DNA from 4 places in the Sessilibacter sp. MAH3 genome. Region 2 is predicted to be linked to each of the others. Evidence: predicted binding sites of a transcription regulator. Region 2 holds the regulator's gene; each other region holds the start of a gene.

Region 1 (3,190 bases), on a different contig from region 2:
AACGTGTCTTAAACACGTAAAATATTTTTACCAAATATTCAAAATATGAAAATACAGAAATATCTACCAAAGTATTATGGTTAAAAACGAAGCTAAAAAAATATTTTTTTAGCATTAAATCCGAAACAAAGCCCGTTCGCTGCAAGGCGTGCAATGGCATTTCGACTTATTACGTACGTAGTTTTACGTAGATTTACTGGGTGCTTTTATACCCGATATGCGTAGTTATACTGACACTTTTCGCACTCCTGCCAATTTCGTAAATAGTTTTCATCTATCACAATACCTCTTGTTTCATTGGCGTGATCAAAATATCACCGCTTAAAATAATAACTAGAGGAATAGACATGCTAAAAATTTCTAAACTCAAGCGTTGGCTGATTGCTGGTATTGCCAGCTTTGCCGTTGCAACCAGTGCTCAAGCTGCTGATGACAAGGTTTATCGTTTAAAACTCGCAGAAACCTGGCCAACTAATTTTCCAGTATTCGGTGATTCACCACGCAACATGGCGGCCATGGCCGAGAAGATGTCTGGCGGCCGTTTGCAAATCACTATCGATTCGGCCAACAAGCACAAATCGCCTTTAGGCGTGTTTGATATGGTGCGCGCTGGTCAATACGACATGGGCCACTCTGCGTCTTATTATTGGAAAGGCAAGGTTCCGGCAACCATGTTCTTTACCACCATGCCATTTGGTATGACTGCGCCTGAACAATACGCATGGTTCTACTACGGCGGCGGTATGGAATTGATGGAAAAAGTGTATAGCGAATACAACCTAATGAGCTTCCCTGGTGGTAACACCGGTATGCAAATGGGCGGCTGGTTCCAAAAAGAAATCAATACCGTTGATGACCTTAAAGGCTTAAAAATGCGCATTCCAGGTTTTGCTGGCGAGGTATTAGCAGAGCTTGGCGCGAAACCAACCAACATTCCACCGGGCGAAATGTACACCGCACTTGAGCGCAGAACTATCGATGCCTTGGAATGGGTTGGTCCGTCTTTGGATTTGCGTATGGGCTTCCATAAAATTGCGCCCTACTACTACACTGGCTGGCACGAACCTGCGACCGAATTACAGTTTTTAATCAACAAGCGCTCTTGGGATCGCTTGCCAGAAGATCTGCAAGAAATTCTTCGCGTCTCTATGCGCGCAGCGTCTTACGAAATGTATATTCAGTCTTACCACGAATCTGCTGAAAACCTAGCGGTTATCGATAAAGATTATCCTAACGTGCAAATTAAGAGCTTCCCACCAGAAGTCATTGAAGCGGTACGCGGTGCAAACACCAAGCTTTTAACGGAATACACTGAAAAAGATCCTTTAATTAAAGAGATTTTAGATTCACAAGCGCAGTACCTGAAAAAAGCACGCCACTGGACCGATGTATCTGACAAAGCTTACTTAAATACTATTGCTAACTAATTTCTAAGTCTTTATCGAGATTTTATCAAAATAACCTCTGATTAATTTACGGACGAATTATTCAGAGGTTGTCAAATGAGTTCATACTCTGTTGTTTTAAACCTGTTACAACACTTTCTTTTATTGGAGTGGTTATGTTAATTGCTGCCGAAAAAGCATTGAACGGATTTTCAGAAGTGCTTGGAAAAATTGCAGCCGTTTTATTTTTGTTAATGCTGGTAAACGTTTTTTACGACGTTTTAATGCGTTACGTTTTTAATGACGTATCCATTGGCATGCAAGAAATGGAATGGCATCTCTTCTCATCGATGTTTATGTTAGCGATTCCCTATACATTAAAAGCCGATGGTCACGTTCGTGTTGATTTAATTTTTGAACGCCTATCTACAAAATGGCAATGCTTTATCGATATTTTTGGCGGAGTCATCTTACTTATTCCTTTTTGTGTATTTGTTGGTTATTACGGCATTGATTTTACCAAAGAGTCTTTCGAACTCGGCGAAGGTTCGGGCGACCCAGGTGGTTTACCGTATCGATTTATCATCAAAGGTGTTATCCCGTTTGCTTTCTTTGCAACCGCAATTTCAGGGTTAGGACTCGTCGTGTCGCGCATCAACGAATTGCGCGGTATTAAGCACGATCACAATAAGCAGGTGTCGCTATGATCGGAATTATCATGTTCGTTGTCGCCCTGCTGTTATTGCTGTTTGGCTTTCCGGTAGCGTTTACCTTTGGCGGCGTTGCCTTAATTTTTGGCGTATTAGCCGAAGGCCCAGACATTTTTGCCTTTATGCCATTTCGCGTGCAAAGCATCATGGAAAACGTGGTGTTAATGGCAGTGCCTTTATTTATTTTCATGGGTATTGTTCTGCAAAAAACGAAACTCGCAGAACAGCTTCTTGAATCTATGGGTAAGCTTTTTGGTGGCGTGCGCGGTGGGCTAGCCATTTCAACGGTATTAGTTGGCGCCTTGTTAGCCGCCTCTACAGGTGTTGTTGGTGCTTCGGTTGTGGCAATGGGTTTAATTTCTTTGCCGGTAATGCTCAAGTATAACTACGACAAATCATTTGCCTGCGGCACTATTTGTGCGTCAGGCACTCTTGGTCAGATTATCCCACCATCAATTATTTTAATTATTTTAGGCGATGTATTGGGTATTCCCGTTGGCGATCTTTTCCAAGCTGCCGTTGGCCCGGGTTTGTTATTAATTGGTGTTTATGTTGTATACATTCTTATCTACACCTATTTAAAACCAGAATCTGCACCGGCGCTTCCTGTTGATGAAAATATCAATAAACGACAAGAATACTTCAACGCGCTAAAAGCTATTGTTCCACCGCTTGCACTTATTTTAGTGGTTTTAGGTTCTATCTTCGCTGGTGTTGCAACACCAACGGAATCTTCGGCATTAGGTGGTATTGGTGCTGTTGTTTTGGCCGCAATTTACGGACAATTTAGTTTTAAAATGCTAATGGATTCGGCCTTAGAAACCGTTAAAATTACTGCCATGGTTTTTGCAATTTTGTTAGGTGCGACGGCGTTCTCAATGGCGTTTACCTATACCGGTGGCGATTATATTGTTGAAGAAATTCTAACAAATTTACCGGGCGGTGCGACTGGCTTCTTAATTTTGTCGATGTTAGCGATTTTGATATTAGGGTTTTTCATCGATTTTGTTGAAATCAGTTTTATTATTGTACCGATTCTTGCACCGGTAGCAGATGCATTGGGCATTGCACCCGTGTGGTTTGCCATTCTAATTG
Region 2 (3,190 bases):
TAAAATTGATGCGAATGGATAAACCGGTGGGCAGTTTATTGTTGCTCTGGCCGGTTTATTGGGCGCTTTGGATTGCTTCAGAAGGCAAACCCAGCATCAGCACCTTGATTATTTTTACCCTCGGCGTCTTTGTGATGCGCTCAGCCGGATGCGTTATCAACGATTACGCCGACCGCAACTTTGATGGCAAGGTTAAGCGTACCAACCAACGTCCGCTCGCAGCAGGAAGATTATCGGAAGGCAATGCACTGTTCCTTTTTACAGCCTTGTGTGCTTTAGCCTTTGCGTTAGTGATTCTGACCAATTGGCAAACCATTGCGCTGTCATTTGCGGCATTACTGCTCGCCAGTGCTTATCCATTTGCCAAGCGCTACACGCATATGCCACAGGTCGTATTAGGTGCAGCATTCTCTTGGGGAATTCCCATGGTATTTACGGCCGAAACCAACACGTTGCCAAAAACCGCTTGGGTCATTTACTTTACCAATCTGCTCTGGGTGATTGCCTACGATACCTTCTACGCCATGGTCGATCGCGATGACGACTTAAAAATTGGCGTGAAATCCACCGCGGTATTGTTTGGCGATATGGACAAGGTTATTACTGGGTGTCTACAAGTGCTGACGCTATTCGGCATGATACTGATCGGTGATAACGCCAAATTGGGCTGGATTTACTCCATTGGCGTGGCCGTTTGCGCGGGTTTGTTTGTGTATCAGCAATATTTGATTCGCAATCGCGAGCGGGAGCAATGTTTCAAGGCGTTTAAGAATAATCAGTGGGTGGGCGTGGTTTTATTCGTGGCGATCGCGGCTGATTATTTGCTTTAAGCATTTAAAAATTTAGGCATCTAAGCATTACGATTTTTATGCCCTAAACCTTATGAATTCTGCGGCAATTACTAACTCATTAGACAGTTTTCGCCAATATACCTGTGTGTTTCACACAAATTACAGATTTATCACAACCAATTGCTATGATTGTCATAAAAGCGAAACAAAACCTTTATTAAATGCACCCAGCTTAAAACGCCTCCTTAAATTCACAATTCCGGTGTGCAACCATGGCCGATAAAACAATTTTGATCGTAGACGATGAATCCTCCATTCGAGATATGCTGCGTGTAGCACTTGAAATGGCGGATTATAAATGCCTTGAAGCCATGGATGCGCAAACGGCACACACCCTGATTGTGGATGAAAAGCCAGATTTGATTCTGCTCGATTGGATGTTACCTGGCACCAGCGGTATCGAATTAGCTCGTCGCCTCAAGCGCGATGAGGTTACTTCGCAAATTCCAATCATCATGCTTACCGCTAAAGGCGAGGAAGACAACAAGGTACAAGGTTTAGAAGTCGGCGCTGATGACTACATCACCAAGCCCTTCTCCCCCAGAGAGCTGGTCGCTCGCTTAAAAGCAGTTTTACGTCGCACCGACTCTGCCTCTACCAGTGGCCCAATTTCGGTCGAAGGCCTAGTACTCGACCCGGTAAGCCACCGCGTTACCATCAACGAGAAACCCATCGATATGGGTCCAACCGAATACCGCTTGCTGGAGTTCTTCTTAACCCACCAAGAGCGTGTGTACACTCGCGGTCAACTGCTTGACCACGTTTGGGGCGGCAACGTCTATGTGGAAGAGCGCACCGTAGACGTTCACATTCGTCGCCTGCGTAAAGCCTTAACTCAAGACGACCACGACCGCTTTATTCAAACCGTGCGTGGCACCGGTTACCGTTTTTCCATCAAAGTCACCGAAAAAGCTTAAGATAAATCGCTTATACTTGAGCTTTAATGTCGTAAACCTATCACTCGAGATCACTCGTGCATCGTGGCTTTGTATCTGAATTTCGGCAATTTTTAGTCGCTATCGCAGTTGCGGCTGTACTTGGTCTCGTCATTGGTTATCCACTGTATACCTTATTGCTGGCCAATGTGTTGTACGGCGCTTGGACGCTGTACAACATGCGCAAGCTTGAGCGTTGGCTAACCACTCGCAGTATCGGCCAGGTGCCCAACGCCACCGGCTTTTGGGAGGAGGTTTATTACCAGGTCTCCAACAATCGCGAAAGGCACAACAAAGAAAAGCACCGCTTACAATCACTGATTCTTCGGGTGCAAGAAACTACCGCCGCACTCAAGGACGCGGTGATTATTTTAGACGACCAAGCGTCCATTCAATGGTGGAACCAAAGTGCCCGGCGACTGATTGGTCTACAACCGGGCGATCACGGCAAACCCATCGTTAACTACCTGCGCTCGCCGCGCTTTGTGCGCTACCTCGAAGCCGAAGATTACTCAGAACCGCTAACCATGCCGTCGGCCACCGATAGCGATCAATTCTTAAGTTTTCAAATCAACCGCTACGGCCAAGGCGACTATCTGATGGTGGTGCGCGATATTTCACGGCTGCAAAAGCTTGAACAAATGCGCAAAGACTTTATCGGTAACGTTTCTCACGAACTGCGTACACCGCTGACAGTGGTGCGGGGTTACTTAGAAACCATGGCCGATAATGCCGATTCGCTGCCCGGTGTTTGGCAAAAAGCCATCAGCCAAATGGAACAGCAATCGAAACGCATGACCTTGATCATTGAAGATCTGCTGACTTTGACACGCCTTGAAACCGACGACAGCAGCCTGCGAGAGACAAAAATTAACGTCGCCGATTTGCTGCAAAGCATCGTCCACGACGCCCAAGACCTCAGTGGCGACAAGGCTCATCAGTTTGAAATCGACGCCGACGAAGACTTTTTGTTGATTGGCGTTATCGAAGAGCTACGCAGTTGTATTTCGAACCTAGTCTACAACGCCGTGCGTTATTCACCGGCCAAAAGCCAAATCATTCTGCACGCTTACGTTGATGAAGGCGGCGGTCATATCGCCATTGAAGACCACGGCATAGGTATTGAAGCGCGCCACATTCCCAGACTTACCGAACGCTTTTATCGCGTTGACGCCAGCCGCAGCCTAGACACCGGCGGCACCGGTTTAGGGCTGGCCATTGTTAAACACGTATTGTCACGTCACCAAGCGCATCTTGAAATCACCAGTCGAATCAACCACGGCAGCACATTTACCTGTAGCTTCCGTCTGGATCGCGTTGTTAAAGAACACCGCCCGTCATCGTTAAACGATAGCGAATAACATCGTTAATTTCAGAACTCGTACCGACTCTGGATTTCAGAAA
Region 3 (3,190 bases), on a different contig from region 2:
GCGATGCGGCTTTTTTCAAGCACGATGCCCATAAAGATGAACAGCGGTACCGCGACGAGGGTTGAATTACTCATGGTGCCAAAAAAACGATCGGGAATAGCGGCCAAGAGACTTGGCTCAAAAACGCCGAAAACAATACCAAAACCGGCGAAAATCAGCGAAGCGCCCGCTAAGGTAAAGGCAACAGGATAGCCAAGCATCAGTGCCAAGCAGACGCAAACAAATAGCAAAATGGGAATAAATTCAATCAACGGCGAGCTAACCTAAAATTGCGCAAATGGAAGTTGTGTAAGATTCGTTGTGCTTTGGGCGGCTATTTTCCACGGATGCGCTCGATTGGACGATCAATAATTGTCAGCGCGTTTGCTAAGACCTCGGCCAGGCATTGCAATAACAACAGTGATGCCGACAACACAATCAAGCTCTTTAATAAGAATAAAGCCGGTATTCCGTCGGGTTCGATAGAGGTCTCTTTGATGGCCCAACTGCGTGCGGCGTAGTCCCAACCGTAAATAATCATCACCAAAACTAATGGCAGTAAAAAGACCAGAGCGCCCAGTGCGTTGATCCAGGCTTGCGTGTTTGGACTAAAGCGGCGGTAAAAGATATCTACTCGAACGTGAGAGTCGGTTTTTAGCGCATAGGCGATAGCCAGCATAAAAAGACTGGCGTGTAGATAAGTTACCGATTCTTGCAAGGCCACCGAGCCGACTCCAAATCCATAGCGCATGACAACGATAGCCACGGTAATAATCACCATAAATGGAATGGCGAAAGAACAAATCAGGCCAGTGAGTTTTGCAATCTGATCAAGCCAGTGGATGGCGTATTTCATGAGTTCTCAAATCTTTTGCGTACGGAGAATAATCGTGGAGAAAGTTCGTTAATTTATTGTAATTATTCTAAGTAATTAATAAGAAAAAGCCGTTGTTCTTAAACCTGAAAAACCGGTTCTGACAAAAAAATATACGAATAAACAGATTAATTGCTAGACACCAGTCTTATATTCATTTTTCCCTATACGTGCAAAAATTTTTATAAATAAAATGAAAATATGTCGTCGTTTAAACAAAATTGTCGCATACAGTCGTTAGACTGTGGCGCTAGCTCTATCTTATCAGCAACAAATACTCGAATTTGGTCTAAATTTATTTTTTTTTACACGAAAAATCGACCTAATTTGCCCGCTGTAATATTTCTTACACATTTTTGAAATAAATTTGCCACGGAATTTTATGCGCTGCTGAACTTTCAAAGCGGCTGCTGTGAAGTGTTATCTCTAGGAGTTACCTGTGAAAAAAGTACTGCTTTCAACCCTACTGCTAGCGACATGCTCTGGCGTGGCAAATACTGCGCTAGCAGCGCGTGATTATATTGAGATTGTTGGTTCGTCGACTGTTTATCCGTTCTCGACCGTAGTTGCCGAGCGATTCGGTCGTGCAACCAGCTTTAAAACCCCAAAAATTGAAGCTACTGGTTCCGGCGGCGGCTTAAAATTGTTCTGTCAGGGCGTGGGTGTTAACTACCCAGACATCGCCAATGCTTCGCGCAAAATAAAAGACAGCGAATTCAAGCAATGCCAAGCTAATGGTGTTAAAGACATCGTTGAAGTCTTGATTGGTTATGATGGCATTGTGCTTGGCAATTCTGCCGAAGCCGAGCCGCTAAACATCACTCGCAAGCAATTGTTCTTGGCGTTGGCGAAAAAAACCCCCGACGAAGCCAATCCTGGTAAGTTAATCGATAACCCTTATGTTAACTGGAGCGATATCGACGCTAAGTTGCCTGAGTCTAAAATTGAAGTTTTAGGCCCACCGCCAACTTCAGGTACTCGCGACGCGTTTGTTGAGTTGGTTATGGAAGCCGGTTGTTCAAGCTACAGCTGGATTAAAGATCTTGAGAAAACTCACAAAGATCAATTCAAATCGATTTGTCACACAGTGCGTGAAGACGGTTCTTATATTGAGGCCGGTGAGAACGATAACCTTATTGTTCAAAAGTTAGACGCAAATAAATCCGCCTACGGTATTTTTGGTTTTAGCTTCCTAGATCAAAACGCCGACATTATTCACGGTGCGTTTATCGACGGTTCACAACCCACTTTTGATGCTATTGCTGAAGGTACCTACCCAGTTTCGCGCCCGCTTTATTTCTACGTGAAAAAAGAGCACATCAACTTTATTCCAGGTATTGCTGAGTATTTAAGTGAGTTCACCAGCAGCAAGGCATGGGGTGAAGAAGGTTATTTAGCCGAAAAAGGCATGATTCCGCTCAGCGAAGAAGAGCGTAAATCCATTAAGGCTCGGGTAGAAAATCTAGAAAGCTTGGCGATGTAATCTAAGCTTGGGTATCGGCTAGATAATAGCCGGCACTGGTTTAGAACAGATAAAGCCCAGCGCTAAGGCCTGGGCTTTATTTTTGTTTTGCGCCATTTTTCTTTATAGTCGCGCCTGGTTTTTACGGTGCGCCTTTAAACAAGAGTAATTGGCTGAGAAAATCGGTGAAATAAAGCAATTATTTCGCAAAATTAAGCCACTATCGAACACGTTGTTCAGTTTATATCTCAAGGAAGAATGCAACCAATAACACAAGTTGCATCCTAAATTGCCGCTGAATTTTAGGTGATACCGCCACATTTGTGACGATAAGAAAGACGTTGTCTAGTTGAGGACGCATGAGTTTATCCACGCTTATTTTGGTTCTAGCGATTTTGTGCTTTGGGGTGTTTGTAGTATCCCGGCAAAGATCACTGAGCTTAGCCCGAGCTATTGGCGGTCAGGCCCAGCTGAATTCTCTACCGATGTACTACGGAATGATGGCAGCAATTTGGTGTTTATTTCCGGCGTTATTGGTGATTTTTGTTTGGACGATTTTCGACGGTTACTTGATCGAAACCATGGTGATTCAATCACTGCCAGAGTCTGAGCGACAAATTTCAGCGGCCGAACTCGGCCTTTTGATCAACTCCGTTGAGAATCTGGCTTCCAACCCATCGGCCCTTACGGGCAATGAAACACCGGTGATGATTGACGCGGCGAATCGTTTAGCGGATTTAAACCGCATCAGTGATTGGTCAAAGGCCGTTGTGGTGTTGTTGGTTGCCATGATTTTTGGCGCCGGTGCTTGGTTGAAGGTCCACCCCGAGCTGCGCGCCCGTAATTTCGTTGAAAAGATTTTCCGCAGCCTCTTA
Region 4 (3,190 bases), on a different contig from region 2:
GCCGCAACGTTTGGATATTTAATTTGTAAATTAGGCTGATTACTTAACCATTTACTGATCACATCGGTATTGAGCTTTTCCATAACACTTCCTAAGCCCAAAACTTTTAAGGCTTCTGCGTTAGAAAGCTGCTCCATTTGCCCGTGTAATGGTTTAACCAGTACTTTTTTACCGAGCTCAAGCGCTTCACTCACTAATTCAAATCCAGCATTACAAATTACGGCATTAGCTGACTTTAAATCGGACTTAAATCCCTCTCGGCTCAGTGGCCTTAAATGAAGGTTTCCATCATCAATTATGGAGTCAAATTCGCCGTAAAAATAAAACTCATAGTCAGAAATAGGCCTGAGAGTATCGATTACTTTTTGTTGATCTTCAAAACCTAGATATACCAAAACTTTATTCTCGGCGACGGGTGTATCTGAGTTTGGAATGTCTGCAATGGGGGGCAAAATCGGGTAACCAAAGTGATGCCAATGGAGGCCTAAACCAATTTTTGCGGGCGCAAAATTACGCATAATTCCCTTAGTGAAGAGGTTTTCGCCTTTTTTGGGAATATTAAAATCAAACGCATATTGATGGCCGACGCCAATAACGGGTTTGTTGTTACGCTTGCCTGACCATGCCGTTATAGGCTCAAAATCCGTTAGAATTAGATCATAGTCGTCAAGATTTATCGTTTTAATATCTCTTACTAACTGACGGATACGATTTTTTTTAACAGTGGCAATAGGGTCTATTTTTCCAGATTTATGAACAAATGTTAGACCATCCAAACATTGCCAATTATTGAAGGGTTGCATATCGAAATATTTATTTCGATCACGTCCGCTGAACAGATAATCTACTTCAATGTTTGGAAAACTCGAAAACGCTGCTGATAGCGCTCTGGCGCGGGTGATGTGCCCATTACCGGTGCCTTGCACACCGTAGAGAATCTTCATCAATAAACCTTATATTGTACTTAAGAGAACTTTATCGCTGTGGTTGTTTTCGATTCATTCTTTGAACGTTAATCGAGAACCAGCTGGCCAAAGAGTTTCCATTGATAAACTTTGGCGGAAATTTACATTAAAACGCGTTAAGAACAAGTAGCGAGCACGCACTTCCTAGTGATGCGCCAGCGACAATATCTGTTGGGAAATGCACACCGAGCATGACTCTTGATAATCCAACGGTACTGGCCCAGCAAAGTAGCAGATAATAAACAGCAGGAAAAAGGCTTCCTAAAAGAAGGGCCATCATAAAGGCTGCTGACGTGTGCCCCGAAGGAAAGCTAAATTGGTCTGACGGAATTACAAGGGATTGAAAGTTGGGTAGGGCTTGTGGTGGGCGATTACGTTTGAATCGATTCTTCAAAAAGTAGTAGGTCGAGCGTTCTATAGCAAAGGCTGCAAATACCTTTGGTAAAAAGTTGACATAACCATAGACTGCCATAAACATAGCCGCGATTGCATAAAGCTGGCCGTCGGCGGATTTAGAAACCCATCGACTTGCTTTAGAAATGCTTCGGTAATATTTAAAATTATGGCAACGTTCGAAGGTTGCTACATCAAAAGCATGAATGTTTTGCAATAGTTTCATCAGTTTCTTCCCTAAGCTGGAAATACTCTAAAACTGAGTTATTACATTTTAATGAGCAAATTGTGGAATTATGATGACATTATGATCAGTCCGATTTCATATTTAATTTGCTCTTAGGTTTATTAGTAAATCGTTAAGGAACCTCTGATTAACTCATGGATGAGTTAATCAGAGGTTCCTTAAGTTAAATTTTCTTTAATTATTAGGTCCTGCTGTTCATGAATAAAACCCAAGTGGCAGAAATGCTCAACTTACAAAATCAGATCAATACAAAAGTTCATGAGGATTGGCGTAACCAACGTTTTGAATGGTACCGTGCAGTTTGGGTGGAGTGTGCCGAATTGCTGGATCATTACGGGTGGAAATGGTGGAAAAAACAGACTCCAGATATCAAGCAGGTTCAGTTAGAGCTGATTGATATCTGGCACTTTGGTTTAAGCATGGTGCTTGAATCACATTCGGATACAAATTCCGCAGCAGATTATGTTGTGAATGAATTTCAGAACGCTTCTACTATCCAATCGATCGACTCTGATTTTAAGACTCTACTTGAGAAATTTACAGGGCAGGTTTTGGTTGAAAAAACGTTTAATTTTGGTTTATTTCTTCAATTACTGAATTTAGCAGAACTCGATTTTGCTGAACTCTATAGAACCTATGTCGGTAAGAACGTATTGAATCGTTTTCGCCAAGATAATGGATACCAAGATGGCAGTTACCAAAAAACTTGGAAAGGCCGTGAAGATAATGAATGGCTACAGGATATTTTGGAAGAATTAAAACAAGAAGAGTGCGTTAATGGCGTATTTTCGGAGGTTTTATACCAAAGATTGGTCGATACCTATTCTAGACTTTAGTAGCAATATAGTCCGAAACTATGTGATAAATTGCAGGAAAAGTATCGGTTTGGGTGAAATTTTGTTCAATTCTAACAAAATTGAATAAAGCCCAATCTTTTACAGGTGAAAATTACCGCCAAATACCTATAATTGGCGCACCTCTTCAACAGCCGCAAGCGGTTGTCAACTTCAAAACATGAATGGAGAAATACAGTGAAATCACCAGTACGTGTCGCCGTAACCGGCGCAGCGGGCCAAATTAGTTATTCACTTTTATTTAGAATTGCAGCTGGGGAAATGCTTGGTCCAGATCAACCTGTGATTTTACAAATGTTGGAAATTACTCCAGCGTTAGGCGCTCTTAAAGGCGTTGCAATGGAGCTTGATGACTGTGCATTCCCATTACTTGCCGGTATGGTATGCACTGACGATGCCAATGTTGCATTTAAAGATGCAGATTTTGCTTTGTTAGTAGGTGCTCGTCCTCGTGGTCCAGGTATGGAGCGTAAAGATCTTCTTGAAGCAAACGCTGCTATTTTCTCTGCTCAAGGCAAAGCGTTAAACGACAACGCTTCACGTGGCGTTAAAGTTCTTGTTGTTGGTAACCCAGCAAACACTAATGCTTTAATTGCTCAACGTAATGCGCCAGACCTTAACCCGCGTCAGTTCACCGCAATGACTCGCCTAGATCACAACCGTGCTCTAACTCAGCTTGCTCAAAAAACTGGCAAATCCATCAACGATGTTAAAAACTTGGTAATCTGGGG

What was found. Region 2 encodes PhoB, which activates phosphate uptake and scavenging genes when phosphate is short. Its sites were predicted from a motif close to TGTCATAAANNTGTAACA; they were not measured.
Region 1: the regulator PhoB is predicted to act here: its motif matches at 1,520-1,537, upstream of ACYQ2C_RS16755 (TRAP transporter small permease subunit).
Region 3: the regulator PhoB is predicted to act here: its motif matches at 1,198-1,215, upstream of ACYQ2C_RS13375 (substrate-binding domain-containing protein).
Region 4: the regulator PhoB is predicted to act here: its motif matches at 1,646-1,663, upstream of ACYQ2C_RS09780 (phosphatase PAP2 family protein).

The regions. Positions count from the first base shown of each region.
Region 1 covers NZ_BAAGIE010000036.1:23,822-27,011, reverse strand. The annotation lists gene ACYQ2C_RS16760 (TRAP transporter substrate-binding protein) at 348-1,427, shown strand; gene ACYQ2C_RS16755 (TRAP transporter small permease subunit) at 1,562-2,092, shown strand; gene ACYQ2C_RS16750 (TRAP transporter large permease) at 2,089-3,190, shown strand, end outside.
Region 2 covers NZ_BAAGIE010000014.1:4,687-7,876, reverse strand. The annotation lists gene ubiA (4-hydroxybenzoate octaprenyltransferase) at 1-830, shown strand, start outside; gene phoB (phosphate regulon transcriptional regulator PhoB) at 1,064-1,768, shown strand; gene phoR (phosphate regulon sensor histidine kinase PhoR) at 1,825-3,147, shown strand.
Region 3 covers NZ_BAAGIE010000021.1:64,556-67,745, forward strand. The annotation lists gene ACYQ2C_RS13365 (TRAP transporter large permease) at 1-251, opposite strand, end outside; gene ACYQ2C_RS13370 (TRAP transporter small permease subunit) at 314-835, opposite strand; gene ACYQ2C_RS13375 (substrate-binding domain-containing protein) at 1,293-2,336, shown strand; gene pstC (phosphate ABC transporter permease subunit PstC) at 2,675-3,190, shown strand, end outside.
Region 4 covers NZ_BAAGIE010000013.1:47,358-50,547, reverse strand. The annotation lists gene ACYQ2C_RS09785 (MJ1255/VC2487 family glycosyltransferase) at 1-944, opposite strand, end outside; gene ACYQ2C_RS09780 (phosphatase PAP2 family protein) at 1,072-1,584, opposite strand; gene ACYQ2C_RS09775 (dUTP diphosphatase) at 1,803-2,441, shown strand; gene ACYQ2C_RS09770 (malate dehydrogenase) at 2,637-3,190, shown strand, end outside.